2 regions of the Rhizobium sp. BR 250 genome follow, and region 2 is predicted to be linked to the other one. Evidence: riboswitches for the same ligand, from Rfam matches in the RefSeq annotation. Region 2 holds a riboswitch; the other holds the start of a gene.

Region 1 (7,484 bases), on a different contig from region 2:
GCGACGGGCAATTCGAATGGCTGCGCACCGTTCTGGAAAAGGCGGATGCGGCGGGCGAAAAAGTGATCGTGCTGTGCCATTATCCCGTTTATCCGGAAAACGCCCACAACATGTGGGACGCGCCCCGTATCCTCGATCTTCTCGGCTCCCATCCGTCCGTTGCCGCATGGTTCAACGGCCATAATCACGAGGGCAATTACGGCCTGCTCGGCACCACCCATTTCGTGAATTTCAAGGGCATGGTGGATACGCCGGACCAGAACACCTTCGCCATCGCCGATGTGTTTGCGGACCGGATCGTCATTCGCGGTTTTGGGCGGGAGGAGAATCGCCTTTTACGGCTGTGAGTGCGGGCTCGCCGGCTGGTTGCTCTGCCAGCCGCTCATCCACAATTGCCGCAGCTTCTCCCCTTCCATCTTGAAGAAGCTGCCCGTCGCGGCGCAGCCCAGCACCCGGTCGGAACGGAAATTGCGGATCGCGTGGCGCAATTCGCACCAGGCGACGATATTCACCGTCTCGGAATAATAGATCACCGCAATCGGCCGAATCCGTCGCTGTGTCTCCGCGCCGGTCTCGTCGCGATAGCTCAGGTCCAGCCGCTCTTCATCACGCACCGCCCGCCTGACCATCGCAAGATCGATGCCGGCGGGGGCTGGCGCGATACTGCCCCAGGCGTGCAGAGCATTGGCGGAAAGCGTCTTCGACAGCGGTTCGGGCAGGGAGGCGGCGATCTTGTCGCTGACCTTTTTCGCCGCCTGGCGCAGTTCCGCATCACTGGAGCGGCCGACCATGGCGAGCGCCAGCACGATAGCCTCGGTTTCTTCGATGGAAAACATCAGCGGCGGCAGGTTGAAGCCGGGACGCAGGATGTAGCCGACGCCGCGCTCGCCTTCGATGGGCACGCGCATGGTCTGAAGCGCGGCGATGTCGCGATAGACCGAGCGCACCGTCACTTCCAGCATGTCAGCAATCGTCTGCGCGGTCACCGGGCGGCGCGCCAGCCGCAGGATCTGGATGATCTCGAACAGTCTCGATGCCTTGCGCATTGCCGTTTCCTGGTGGTTCTCCCGACACAACTGACACAACGCTGTCAGTTGGCTTTCCCTATAAACGGAAAAACACATTGAGAAACATGGATTTTCCCGAATGTGTCGTGAACCGTTTTGGGAGATACTGACATGAGTTACGCCGAAAATCTCTGGCTTTTCTTTCTCGTCCTGTTCGGCATCATCATCCTGCCGGGCATGGATATGCTGTTCGTGCTGGCAAGCGCGCTGACGGGCGGCAGGAGAACCGGCCTTTCCGCCGCAAGCGGCATGAGCGCCGGCGGCATGGTGCATTCGCTTTATGGCGCCCTGGGTGTCGGCATGCTCGCCGCCTGGATGCCGTCGCTGTTCCTGCCGCTGCTGGTCGCGGGGGCGGCCTACATGGTCTGGATCGGCATCGGCCTGATGCGCAGCGCAATCGTCGTGAATGGTGACGAAGCGCAGGCGAGCGCCTCGGTCAGAAAAGCATTCTGGCGGGCGGTGCTGACCTGCCTTTCCAACCCGAAGGCCTATCTGTTCATGATGGCGATCTATCCGCAATTCCTCAAACCCGCCTATGGCCCGATCTGGATGCAGGGGCTGGTGATGGGCGCGATGGTGGCGGTGACGCAATTCACCGTTTATGGCGCATTGGCGTTGACGGCGGACAGGAGCCGGCAATGGCTCGTGTCCTCGCCTGCCGTCACCATCTTCATCGGCCGTGCGGCTGGTTTCATGCTGATTGCCGCTGCACTTCTCACGCTGTGGGAGGCCCTCTCCTAGACTTCTGTTTTCACGATGGAATTCACCGCAATGTGACTTCTTTTCGCCATCCGGAAAGGGCATCCTCGCGCCGTTCCATCTAGCGCCCGGTGTCCCAGCCGGAATCAAGGAGAGTGTGCATGAAACTGAAAACCATCACGGCGGCCATGCTGTTCGGCTGTCTTTGCGCCGGAGCTGTCTATGCTGCCGGCGAAGTCGAAAAACGTGAAGGCTTGATGAAGCAGATCGGCGGCTCCATGGGTGCGCTCGCCGCCATATCCAAGGGTGAGAAGCCCTTTGACGCTGCCGCTGTCAAGGCCGCCGTGACCACCATCAGCACCAATGCCAAGGCTTTCCCCGATCAGTTCCCCGCCGGCACCGAGACCGGCAGCGCGGCCGCTCCCGCCATCTGGGAAAACTTTGCGGACTTCAAGGCCAAGGCCGCCAAGCTTGGCACGGATGCGGATCTGGTTCTCGCCAATCTGCCCACCGACCAGACCGGCGTTGCCACCGCCATGAAGGCGCTCGGCGCCGATTGCGGCACCTGCCACCAGACCTATCGTCTGAAGAAGTGATCCTTTTCAAAACGCCGCTTCCCGGCGGCGTTTTTTCAGCTCGAAAGACGCCTGATCCGGTCAGGTGAGAATGGGGAGGGGCATGTCTTCCATCTGGACCAAACTTGCGGGCGGCATCGTGGTCGCGGCCATTGCGGGTTACGGTATTTTCGCCTGGGTCACCGCGCCCCAGCGTCAGGCGCCCAGCCATTGGGTCAGCCTTGGCGAGCCGGATCTGGCCAATGGCGAAACGCTGTTCTGGGCCGGCGGCTGCGCAAGCTGTCATGCCGCACCCGACGCCAATGGCGAGGCGCTGTTGACGCTTTCGGGCGGGCAGGCGCTGAAAAGCCCCTTCGGCACCTTCCATGTCCCCAATATTTCCTCCGATCCGCAGCATGGCATCGGTGGCTGGACGCTGGCGGAATTTGGTGACGCCATGACGCGCGGTGTGGGCAGGAACGGCGAACATCTTTATCCGTCCTTTCCCTATGCCTCCTATGCCCGCATGACGCAGAAGGACATCAACGATCTCTTCGGATATCTGAAGGTCCTCCCGGCCAGCCAGAACGACGCGCCGGATCACGAGCTGCCGTTCCCCTTCAACCTGCGCATGGCGCTGGGCGGCTGGAAATTCCTCTATTTCGATCCCGCCGCACCGCCGCGCATCGAACTTGCCAATGCCAATGCCGAATTGCTGCGTGGCCAATATCTGGTGGAAGGGCCGGGCCATTGCGGCGAATGCCACACGCCGCGCAATGCGCTTGGTGGTTTCGTGAAGGATCAGTGGCTGGCCGGCGGCCCCAATCCGGAAGGCGAAGGCCGCATTCCTGATATCACGCCCGGTTCGCAAAGCATCGGAAGCTGGGCCGAAGCCGATATTGCCAGCTATCTGGAAACCGGCTTCACCCCGGAATTCGACAGCGTCGGCGGCTCCATGGTCAAGGTGCAGCAGAACATGGCGCATCTGACAGCCGAAGACCGCGATGCGATTGCCGCCTATCTGAAGGCCATTCCGGCGCGGTAACCCTCAGCCGTCATGCCGGACTTGATCCGGCATCCAGCCACGGCGCGTCTACGCCGTGAAAAGAGTGTCTTGCGATCAAGGACTTGATCGCGCTGGACCCCGGATCAAGTCCGGGGTGACGGGAAAACTCTGCACATAGGCCCAATGGCAACCCCGCGAGCACATCAAACGTGTTGCCGCCATTGACTCCCGCCCGCACCCGACGGATAACAACCCTGTGATGGTTCCTTCCGGGCGTTCCGGAAGGTGAAAAGGGAACACGATAGGGAGAAATCCTCATTCGTGGCTGCCCCCGCAACTGTGAGCGGAGAGCCTGAAACGAAATGCCACTGGCAAGCCATCTCGCCCGGAACCGGAGTTTCCGAGCAGGGTGAGGGCGATACCGGGAAGGTGTTTCAGGTTTTGACCCGCAAGCCAGGAGACCTGCCATCACGGAAATATCCATGCCGGCGGGGTGTCCGGAAGAGCGGAATTTCAGGGCGGCGGGATCAATGCCTCCCTGTGTCAGTCTCGTATCCCCGTGGTGAAGTATATCGCATGTGGTCTTGCGGCTTGTGCCGTTCGGCCGTGTCCAAAGGCGCGGGGTCGCGCCGGAGAGGGGTCACCATGTCCATCAACCAGAATACGGCCAATTCAGCCGCGTCTGCAAAAACAGCCAGCTTCGCGCAATCGCTGACGGCGATCGTGCTTGGCCTGTTCGTCGTCGGTTTTGTCGGCTTTTCCCATGTGGAAGCCGTTCACAATGCCGCGCATGACACGCGCCATGCCAATGCCTTCCCCTGCCATTGAGGGGAAACGGCATGTCATCTTTTCGCAATATCGTCTTTACCGCCATTCTCGTCGGCATTCTCGGCGGTTTCGCCGTGTCTGCCATGCAGGCTTTCGGCACCACGCCGCTCATCCTGCAGGCGGAAACCTATGAAAGCGCCGGTGAAGCGCCGCATAGCCATGATGCGCCGGCGCCCGGCGCTGCCGTTCCCGCCCATGAGCATAATGACGAGGCCTGGGCCCCGGCCGATGGTTTCGAGCGCACCGCCTATACGGTTGCCGCCAATGTGCTGACCGCCATCGGTTATGCGCTGGTGCTGACCGGCCTCATCTCCTTGCGCGGCACCAATACCGGCTGGCGTGAAGGGCTTTTGTGGGGCGTCGCCGGCTTCGCCGCCGTCATGCTGGCCCCGATGATCGGCCTGCCGCCGGAACTGCCGGGAAGCCCGGCCGCCGCACTTGAGGCACGGCAGATCTGGTGGCTCGCAACCGTTGCCGCAACCGCGGGCGGCATTGCGCTCATCGCCTTCCGCCGTGAACCCTGGGCCATTGTGCTGGCGCTGGTGCTGATCGTCGCGCCGCATGTGGTGGGTGCGCCCTTGCCGCCGGAAGGTGAACATGCGCTGGCACCGCTGCCGCTGGAGCGTCAGTTCATCGTTGCCGCCACCATCACCAGCTTCGTCTTCTGGGCGTTGCTCGGCACATTGAGCGCGTTTTTCCTGAAGCGCTTCCAGCAGGCATAAGCCCATGCAGGACGCAGCGGAATGGAGTGAGGAACTCGATGCGCTGCGTTTTGCCGTTCCCGGTCACGACGCGCCCTGCGCCGTGCACCGGCTTGCCTTCAAGGCAATCCTCGGGGCAACCCCGGGACGCGAGGCGGCTCTCGCCTGTTTTCATGATCACGAGGCCGCCTTTACCGCTGCGGCGCTCAGCAAGATAAAACGCTCGAATTTACCCGCCGGCCGCAGCCTGCATCTGAACAGCCGCGATATTCGCCGGGCGATAGCGGGTGAGGGCGATGCGTCGGCGCCTCGCGTTTGCCGGGTGCTTGATCAGTCTTGACTGGCTCGATATTCCCACCTCCGTCATCCCGGCCTTGAGCCGGGATCCAGTCGACGCGCGTCTGCGCGGCGGCGAGAAGAGTCTTTTTCAGCCCAAGGACTTGGGCTGGCTGGATTCCGGCTCAAGGCCGGAATGACGGGGAAGTGGAGGGTTGTAAAGCATTGAGGCGGATGCGCCTCACCGATGCTCCGCCGCAAAAACCTGAAGTTCCGCCTCGGCTTCCGGACCAAAGAGGCCGAGGCTTTTCAGAATTTCCACCGCAAAACTCACCGGCGCGCTGCCGGCCGCCGTGATGATGCCGCCATCGCTGACCGCTTTCGGCTGGTCGCGATAAAGCGCCTCACCGTTGTACGCCGGATAGGCCTTGTGCGATGCCAGTGCATTGCCGGTATGGGCGACATTGTTCAGCACACCCGTGCCCGCAAGCGCGCTTGCCGCCGCGCAGATACCGGCGACCAGCCGGTCCTTCTCGCGAAACCGCTTGACCAGCCCGCCAAGATCGGCAGCCGTTCCCTTTTCCCAGCTGAGACCGCCGGGAATGACGAGCGCATCGATATCAGCGGGATCGAGCGCGTCATAGGAGGTGTCCGGCGTCACCTTCAGCCCGCCCATCGAGGTCACCGGCCTGCCATCAGGTGTGGCGTGAATGATCTCGGCACCGAGATAGCCGCGCGCTGCAGCAGCAAGCAGCGCCGGCTCCCAGTCAGCAAAATCCTGTGCCAGCGCAATGGCGATCCGTGTCATGGTGGTCTCCGTCGGTTTTAATCAGGCGATGGACTGCATGTAGCGCATGCCGGTGACCGGCCGCGGTGCGAAATCCATGTTTTCGTAGAAACGATGCGCCGCGACATTGCCGGTCGTGGCGCTGACGGAAAGATAGTCGCAGCCAAGGCGCTTGGCGATATCGCGGGCGCGGGACACCAGATGCTGGCCGGTGCCATGGCCACGATGGCCGTCACGCACGAAGAGATGGTGCAGCTCCAGCCCGCGCCGGCCTTCCTGCGCCCTGTAGAGCGGCAGAAGCAGTGCGTAGCCGATCAGCGCGCCATCGGCCTCGGCCACAAGGCCATGCACCCAGGGAAGGGGGCCGAACAGGTCGCGTTCCAGCTTTGCGGGCGTGATGGCCGCCGCATCGCCGTGGTAGGAGGCAAGCAGCGTGATCATCTCGTTGAGTTCGGGCAAATCCGACTTGCGCGCGCCGCGAATGATGACGACGGGCGGTCTTTCCAGTGTGAGGGAGCTATCTTCGGTCATTTTTTTTGGTCCTTTGGTCTTATCGGTGCCGTCAGGACGTTTGAAAACAACAAAGCCGCCTGACGGCGGCTTGTTGACAATATGATCTGTCGAGCCGCCTCTTAGAGGTAGGCCCAAAAGTACGAGCAGGAGATGGGTGCGCGTTCGTTGATCATGGAAAATGCAATGCGCCCGAATCCGCAATCTGTCAAGCGGCTTCAGGAGGCAAAGCGTGCGATTGCTGAAACAATGGCGTCTTCCATCCCCGCATCGCCCGTGGAATGCCCGGCTCCGTCGATGGCGATCAGCTCGCTTCCCGGCCATGCGGCTGCAAGTTCATAAGCGGTGACGGGCGGTCCCTGCAAATCGCGCATGCCCTGAATGAGCACGCCGGGAATGCCCGCCAGACTACCGGCATTGCGGAGAAGCGCGCCATCCTCGAGCCAGGCGGCGTGGTGAAAATAATGGGCGCAGAGGCGGGCGCGAGCGAGAATATAGCCGCTGTCGCGCCATTTTTTCGGGAAGGCTGAGGTGCTTTCCGCGGTAATGGAACCCGCCTCCCACAGATGCCATTCGAAGGCGGCCATCGCGCGGATGGCAGGGTCGGGGTCGTGCAGAAGTTGGTGATAGGCGGCAACCGGGTCATCCTTCGGCAGATGATCCGGTATCGCGGCAATGAAGCGTTGCCATTGCTGCGGCAGGAACATCGCCAGCCCCTTGTAGAGCCAGTCGATTTCTTTCCGCCGCGTGGTGGTGACGCCCGCCAGCACCATGGCGCGCACCCGTTTCGGATGGCGCTGGGCATAGGCCAGCGCCAATGTGGCTCCCCAGGAGCTGCCGTAAACCAGCCAGTCATCGACCATGAGCGCGGAATGGATGGCTTCCATGTCAGCGATCAGATGATGCGTGGTGTTGTGTTCGAGGCTCTCGGCGGCGTTGGGCGTGCTTTTGCCGCAGCCGCGCTGGTCGAACTGGATGATGCGGTAAAGGGCCGGATCGAAATAGCGCCGCGCCGTCGCCGACAGTCCCGAACCGGGGCCGCCATGCAGCAGGATC
Region 2 (7,484 bases):
AGAAGGTGAAGATGCAGTCGGTCTTCCTCAAGCCGATCGCCATCACCAAGGACAATCTCGGCACGGTCATCGATGCCGGCTGGATCAAGAAGGAAACGGCCTGCCAGGGTGTGAAGGCCGGATCCGTCAAGGCTTGCAATTGATCGAATAGGTCCCGGTTGGGCGCCGCGCCATGGTTCATGGCGGGGCGCCCTTTAGAGCATTTTCAGGGGAAGCGGAACGGCTTTCATCCGGACAATGCGTAAGAACAAAAACTTGGATCGTTCTGGCGATTCGAAGAAAAGCCAAAACGATCCAAGATGTGAGGAGCACCGGCAGTTCATGGCCGACATGACCCAATCCAATTCCACAGCGCCCGCCAAGACGGAAAAGACAGGCTCGATTACGCGTTTCATCAGCGCTACTGAGCTGGATACCCGCCTTCTCGGCATGGTCGGCGCGCTTCTTCTGATCTGGATCGGATTTCATATCCTGTCCGGCGGCCTCTTCCTGACGCCGCGAAATCTCTGGAACCTTTCCGTGCAGACCGCTTCCGTGGCAGTCATGGCGACGGGCATGGTGCTCGTCATAGTCACCCGCAATATCGATCTGTCGGTCGGGTCGATCCTCGGTTTTTCCGGCATGATCATGGGCGTCATGCAGGCAGAAATCCTGCCGCAGATCCTGGGCTTCGAACATTGGGCTACATGGATCGTCACGCTTCTGGTCGGTATTCTCGTCGGTGGCGCGATCGGTATGCTGCAGGGCTCGATCGTCGCCTTCCTGAATGTGCCATCCTTCATCGTCACGCTCGGCGGGCTTCTGGTCTGGCGCGGTGGCACCTGGTTCATCACCAGCGGTCGCACCGTGGCGCCGATGGATTCCACCTTCCGCCTGATGGGCGGCGGTACCAGCGGCTCGATTGGCGCGACATGGAGCTGGATCGCGGCCGCCATTGCCTGCGTCGCCATCGTTGCGGCAATCCTGAATTCCCGCCGCCAGCGCCGCCGTTTCGGCTTTCCGCTGCGGCCCGTCTGGGCGGAATATTTTCTGGTGGCGCTCGGCTGCCTCGTCGTCGTCGGTTTCGTGGCCGTGGTCAACAGCTATCCCTGGCCGGTGAACATTGCCCGCAACTATGCCGACGCCAATGGCATTGCCTGGCCGGAAGGCGGATTGTTCATCGCGCATGGCATCGCCATTCCGGTGCTCATGGCGCTCGCGGTCGGCGCGGTCATGACCTTCATCGCGACAAGGCTGCGCTTCGGACGTTATGTCTTCGCCATCGGTGGCAATCCGGAAGCGGCGGAACTGGCCGGTATCAAGACCCGCTGGGTCACGGTGAAGATCTTCACGCTGATGGGCGTTCTGTGCGCCATCGCCGCGGCGATTTCGACCGCCCGCCTCAACGCCGCCACCAATGCCCAGGGTGAGTTGGACGAACTTTACACCATCGCGGCGGCCGTCATCGGCGGCACCTCGCTCGCCGGCGGTGTCGGAACCGTAGCGGGCGCAATGCTCGGTGCGCTCGTGATGCAGTCGCTGCAATCCGGCATGGTGCTGGTGGGTATCGATACACCCTTCCAGCGCATCGTCGTCGGTGTGGTCCTGGTCGTCGCCGTCTGGCTCGACACCATCTACCGCGCCCGCGCCAAGTAAGAACCGAGGAGAACTCCTATGACGGACCAAGTCACGCCCCTCGTGGAAATGCGCAATATTTCCATTTCCTTCGGCGGCATCCACGCGGTGGAAAACGCCTCTGTCGATCTTTTCCCCGGTGAGGTGGTTGCCCTTCTCGGCCATAATGGCGCCGGCAAATCGACGCTCATCAAGATACTTTCCGGCGCTTACCGGCGCGATGGCGGCGATATCCTCATCAATGGCGAGGATGCCGATATCCGCAATCCCCGCGATGCCAAGAAATACGGCATCGAGACCATCTACCAGACGCTGGCCGTGGCGGATAATGTCGATGCGGCGGCCAATCTTTATCTTGGCCGCGAGCTGAAGACGAAATGGGGAACGCTGGACGATGTCGCCATGGAAGCCTCGGCGCGTGAGGTCATGGGCCGCCTCAACCCCAATTTCCGGCGGTTCAAGGAGCCGGTGAAAGCGCTTTCGGGCGGCCAGCGGCAATCCGTCGCCATCGCCCGCGCCATTCTGTTCGATGCCCGCATCCTCATCATGGACGAGCCGACGGCAGCGCTCGGGCCGCAGGAAACGGCGCAGGTGGGCGATCTCGTCAAGGAGCTGAAACGGCAGGGCATCGGCATCTTCCTCATCAGCCACGATATTCACGATGTCTTCGATCTGGCCGACCGGGTTTTCGTGATGAAGAATGGCAAGGTGGTTGGCCATGCCCGCACGCAGGATGTGACCAAGGACGAGGTTCTCGGCATGATCATTCTGGGCAAGGTCCCATCGGGCGCGGTGCCGGGACCGGGCGCGGTCACATTCTGAGATCGTTGGTCTCAATCAAATAAAGATATAAAGATTTCTTTATGTCTATTGACATTGTGACACCCCTGTTGAGAATGGCGGGTGTCATGGTTCTCCGGGGTGATTGTTTCAGCCCGGAGCTAAGAGGGAATCCGGTGCGCCGAAGATCGGCAAGACCGGAGCTGCCCCCGCAACTGTAAGCGGCGAGCCTTTGTCCACAACGTCACTGGGGTGAAAGCCCCGGGAAGACGGGCAAAGGCGGCGACCCGCGAGCCAGGAGACCTGCCAGGACAAAATAACGTCCACGGGCGGGGTGTCCCGGTGGTTGCGCAATGGTTCGGCAAGGCCGGGCCTGCACGCGTCCGCTTTACCCATGCCCCCCAACCAAATGGGGTATGACAATGCCAGACAAGACCATTCCAGTCGCATCGCTCGGTTTTCCGAGGATCGGCCGTCATCGTGAATTGAAGTTCGCGCTTGAAGGCTTCTGGTCCGGAAAGATTTCCGAAACGGACCTTCTCGAAACCGCCGGCAGGCTGCGCGCCGAGAACTGGGCGCTTCAGCGGGAAAAGGGGATCAGCCTTATCCCCTCCAATGATTTCTCCCTCTATGATCACGTGCTCGACACGGCCGTGATGGTGGGGGCCATTCCGTCGATCTACGGATGGACGGGCGGAGATGTCTCCCTGTCGACCTATTTCGCCATGGCGCGCGGAAGTCAGAGCGAGGCCCATGCCGGCTGCGACCACGTTCATGAAGGACATGCGCATCATGGCCAGGGCGTTCCGGCGCTGGAAATGACCAAGTGGTTCGACACCAATTATCATTACATGGTGCCGGAGGTTTCCGAGGAGCAGCATTTCGTGCTTACCTCGCAAAAACCGGTCGACCATTTCCTCGAGGCTAAAGCGCTCGGCATTCACACACGACCCGTCATCCTCGGCCCGGTCACGTTTCTGAAGCTTGCCAAGGCGCGAGAGGCGGCCTTCAAGCCGCTCGATCTTCTGGCGAAGCTGCTGCCCGTTTATGAAGAACTGCTGCGTCGTCTCCGCGCCGCCGGGGCGGATTGGGTGCAGATCGACGAGCCGGTGGCCGTGCTGGATCTTTCAGAGGGCGAACGCCATGCGCTTGCCGTCGCTTATCAGGCTCTGTCAAAGGCCGCGCCTGATCTCAAAATCCTCATCGCCACCTATTTCGGCGGTCTTGAGGATAATTTGCAGGCCGTCGCGGCGCTTCCGGTCGCGGGTCTTCATCTCGATCTGGTGCGCGCGCCCGAAGCGTTGGAGGCCGCATTGAAGGTCTTGCCCGCAAACCGCGTCCTGTCGCTCGGCGTCATTGACGGCCGCAATATCTGGCGTGCCGATCTCGCCGCGATCATCGGCAAGCTGGAAACCGCCATTGCCGAACGGGGTGCGGCGGCCTTTCAAATCGCGCCGTCCTGCTCGCTGCTGCATGTTCCGGTCGATCTCGAACTGGAAACCGGCCTCGATGCCGATCTGAAGAGCTGGCTGTCTTTTGCCACCCAGAAGCTCGGCGAGCTTGCCACGCTCGGCCGGGCTTTGGGTGAGGGCAGGGCCACTGTTGCGCCGGAACTGGAAGCGGCCTCGCGGGCGGTCGCCGCACGTGCATCCTCGCCAAAGGTAACGGATACCACCGTTCAAAAACGCATCGCGACGATCGGCGCCGCCGACAGGCAACGGGCGAGCGCCTTTGCCGAGCGGCAGAAGCTGCAATCGCAGGCCATCGCCCTGCCGCTTTTCCCGACGACGACCATCGGCTCTTTCCCGCAGACGCCGGAGGTGAGGAAAGCTCGCTCCGCGCATTCCAAGGGCGCCCTGACCGACGCGCAATATGAAAACTTCCTGCGGAAGGAAACCGAAGCGACGATCCGCTGGCAGGAGGAAATCGGCCTCGACGTTCTCGTCCACGGCGAGTTCGAGCGTAACGACATGGTGCAATATTTCGGCGAGCAGCTTTCCGGCTTCGCCTTCACCCAACATGCATGGGTGCAGAGCTACGGCTCGCGTTACGTGCGCCCACCGATCATCTTCGGCGATGTGTCGCGTCCGAAGCCGATGACGGTTCGCTGGTGGGACTATTCCCAGTCGCTCACCGAAAAGCCCGTTAAAGGCATGCTGACCGGGCCGGTGACGATCCTCAACTGGTCCTTCGTCCGTGACGATATCGCCAGAAGTCTGACCTGCCGGCAGATCGCGCTCGCCATCCGCGATGAGGTCAACGATCTCGAGGCAGCCGGTGCGCAGATGATCCAGATCGATGAGGCGGCGTTACGTGAAGGCCTGCCGCTTCGGCATAGGGACTGGCAGGATTATCTCGGCTGGGCGGTGGATTGCTTCCGCATTTGCTCCAGCGGCGTGGGCGACCGGACGCAGGTGCACACTCACATGTGCTATTCCGAATTCAACCAGATCATCGACGCGATTGCGGCGATGGATGCCGACGTGATCTCCATCGAGACCTCGCGTTCGAAGATGGAACTGCTGGATGCCTTCCGGACCTACAAATATCCGAACCAGATCGGCCCCGGCGTTTACGATATCCATTCGCCGCGCGTGCCGGCAGTCGCGGAAATGGTCGATCTTCTGGCTTTGGCGCGGGAAAGGCTTGACGATCGGCAGCTCTGGATCAACCCGGATTGCGGTCTGAAAACCCGCAAATGGGAAGAGGTCAGGCCGGCGCTGGTCAATATGGTCGCTGCGGCGGCCGAACTTCGCCGCGCAGCGCCCTGATATGACAGAGGCCCGGCAAAACCGGGCCTCTGTCATGGCTTTCGCCGAGAAAAGGGGGAGGGCATAGGGAGAAGAGAAAGGTTCCCGGGTTTTCACGACTGGAGGTCGGAATGGAAACGCTCAATCCTGCCTGTCTATGCCGTTGCAGAAGTGCTCAATGCAGATCGGTCGATGCGAAGGCGCTGGCATTCAGCTCCGCGGGCGGCAGACCCTGCTGATTGATATCCTGGGCCAGCGACAACAACGCCATTTCCAGGAAATAGGTCGACATGCCCAGTTCCAGGGATTTCGAACGCTGGCAAAGATAGGAGACCATCCGCCCGAGTGCCAAAATCTCGTCTGCATTATCCTGTTCAAGTATTGCTGAGGTAGACGCCACCATGATTCCCTCTCGACAGTCGACAGTATGAAAACGCGTTGATCCCGCGTTGTTCATTTTTGACCACATCGAGCGTCACGCGAGCGTCACACCTGCGTCAATCGTCGCTCTTGTCCGTTGCTGCGCCGGCATTTTCCGCCGCTTCGGTTGCTGCGAGCGATGTGACGAGAGCCACGATGCTCCGGCGCACGGCTGCACTCTTGATGCGCGAAAAGGCCTGGTTCAGCGAAAAACCTTCATTCGAGGCCACGAAGGTCTGCATGGCATTGATCGTGCCCAGCGCCGGGTTGGCGGCGCCGCCATCGGGTGTGGCATTGGCGAAAAGGGAGCTGACCTCAACGCCGAGAATCGACGCAATGGCCTGCAGACGCGAAGCGCCGACGCGGTTGGCGCCCTTTTCATATTTCTGGACCTGCTGGAAGGTGATGCCCAATCGCCCGGCCAGCGCACTCTGACTCATGCCGAGCGACTTGCGGCGCATTCTGATTTGTGCGCCGACATGTACGTCGATCGGGCTGGGTAGTTTGGCCTGCATTACAAATTCCTCCTGTGTGAGGTTATTAAATTCGATCATTATCAATTAATATTGTTGAAGGTATGTATTCAACACAATTTCCACGGGTATTATGATGCTTTTTTGACAAAGTAATACAGTTTTCTGTTCATAACTTTGTGTTCCTCTCGCGATTTATCACTTTTATTGCGCATCGCAACGCCCCGTTGCGGCTGGAAAGATGGCTCCAGCCAGCCACGCCGATAGCCTGAAAACCAAGTCCGTCCCAAATTTGCCGATTGACCACGTCGAATGCCTCAAGTGCCTCCCTGTCGCCGAAATGCGGAAGCCAGACGGATGGTCGTTTTTGACCGGGCCGTGTGACATTTTCAAGAAGGACATTGTTGTAAAGCCTGGGCAGGCATTTGTTGGTATCGATGGCGGGCGAGACCGGAATGGGATTTCGCTCGATCGCAAAACCTTGCCGAGCAAGCGAGAGGGCGGAGGCGTCCAGTTTTCGTTTCAAATCGATTGCTGCGCGGGCATCGCATTCGCCATGGGCGACCGGATCGGCAACGAGTAGCAACGGCCGGTCCCCTCGTTTGAGACCGGTGACGGAAACGAACTGGTCAACATGGAAGCCGCATTGGTGCATTTTCCCGCCAGCTATTACCGGTTTGCAAATTCGCGTTGTGGAAAGATCGAAGGCGACCGGGACCTTGCCGAGGTCTTCCGGCCGATATCCGAAACTGTGCACGCGTCTGCCATCGAGAGCCTGCACTTTTCGCCACCGCTGCGAGGGGGCGGCCGCAGCTTTTCTGAAGCCCCTGTCATCCGCCAGGCTGGAATGGCCCACCAGCCGAAAATTCGGCCCGACCAGCTGGTTGCCGCCCGCCAGGGCCACATCCAGATGCGTAACTGTCGCTCCGAGGTGTTCGGCCAAGGTCACGCTGAGGGCGCTTTGCGCGACTGAGACAAATTCTGCCGCGGTGCCCTCCTCCTGATCGCCGGTCCGCACATGGAACATGTCCTGTATCCACGGATGCGGGACACTGTCACCTTCAGCCAAGGGAACCAGCGTGGCCGCGCAGGGAACCTGCATGCTGTCGAGCCAGTCTTGCGCCGTGGCAAAACTGGCGTGATCGATCACAATGGCGGCGGTGACGTCTGATGGCAGGGCCGAGAGCAGGTTTCCGATTGGAATGAGCGGTGAAACAGTGTCATCGGCCCGGCTTTCCGCGAAAAAAGCGGCTGGCAATGCGAGTGCGATCGTGCGGATCGGCCCGCCGCAATCGGGCACCAGCGGCAAGGGACCGGCGACGCTCAAGAGGCTTTTTCCCCGGCTATCCGCCGCGTGGCCAGTTGCTGGAAAAACATGGTGTTCTGCAGCGTCCATGATTGCGGCGGCGTGGATGGTGCTGTCTCGCCTGTCAGCGCTGCCAGAAGT

The links. Region 2 has a riboswitch for cobalamin ahead of metE (5-methyltetrahydropteroyltriglutamate--homocysteine S-methyltransferase). Riboswitches for the same ligand answer to the same signal wherever they lie in the genome.
Region 1: it holds a riboswitch for cobalamin, as region 2 does, so the genes downstream of both, QD336_RS03530 (CbtB domain-containing protein) here and metE (5-methyltetrahydropteroyltriglutamate--homocysteine S-methyltransferase) in region 2, are expected to answer to the same signal.

Annotation. Positions count from the first base shown of each region.
Region 1 is NZ_JARWKW010000002.1:101,534-109,017, reverse strand. Features, by position in the region: gene QD336_RS03555 (manganese-dependent ADP-ribose/CDP-alcohol diphosphatase) at 1-347, shown strand, start outside; gene QD336_RS03550 (helix-turn-helix transcriptional regulator) at 336-1,046, opposite strand; gene QD336_RS03545 (LysE family translocator) at 1,179-1,808, shown strand; gene QD336_RS03540 (c-type cytochrome) at 1,928-2,362, shown strand; gene QD336_RS03535 (c-type cytochrome) at 2,445-3,365, shown strand; cobalamin riboswitch at 3,570-3,810, shown strand; gene QD336_RS03530 (CbtB domain-containing protein) at 3,972-4,154, shown strand; gene QD336_RS03525 (CbtA family protein) at 4,166-4,876, shown strand; gene QD336_RS03520 (hypothetical protein) at 4,881-5,195, shown strand; gene QD336_RS03515 (type 1 glutamine amidotransferase family protein) at 5,373-5,939, opposite strand; gene QD336_RS03510 (GNAT family N-acetyltransferase) at 5,961-6,449, opposite strand; gene pip (prolyl aminopeptidase) at 6,647-7,484, opposite strand, start outside.
Region 2 is NZ_JARWKW010000006.1:230,012-237,495, reverse strand. Features, by position in the region: gene xylF (D-xylose ABC transporter substrate-binding protein) at 1-143, shown strand, start outside; gene QD336_RS12145 (sugar ABC transporter permease) at 322-1,635, shown strand; gene QD336_RS12140 (ATP-binding cassette domain-containing protein) at 1,654-2,436, shown strand; cobalamin riboswitch at 2,507-2,719, shown strand; gene metE (5-methyltetrahydropteroyltriglutamate--homocysteine S-methyltransferase) at 2,817-5,165, shown strand; gene QD336_RS12130 (hypothetical protein) at 5,320-5,547, opposite strand; gene QD336_RS12125 (helix-turn-helix domain-containing protein) at 5,642-6,079, opposite strand; gene QD336_RS12120 (hypothetical protein) at 6,207-7,364, opposite strand; gene QD336_RS12115 (TfuA-like protein) at 7,361-7,484, opposite strand, start outside.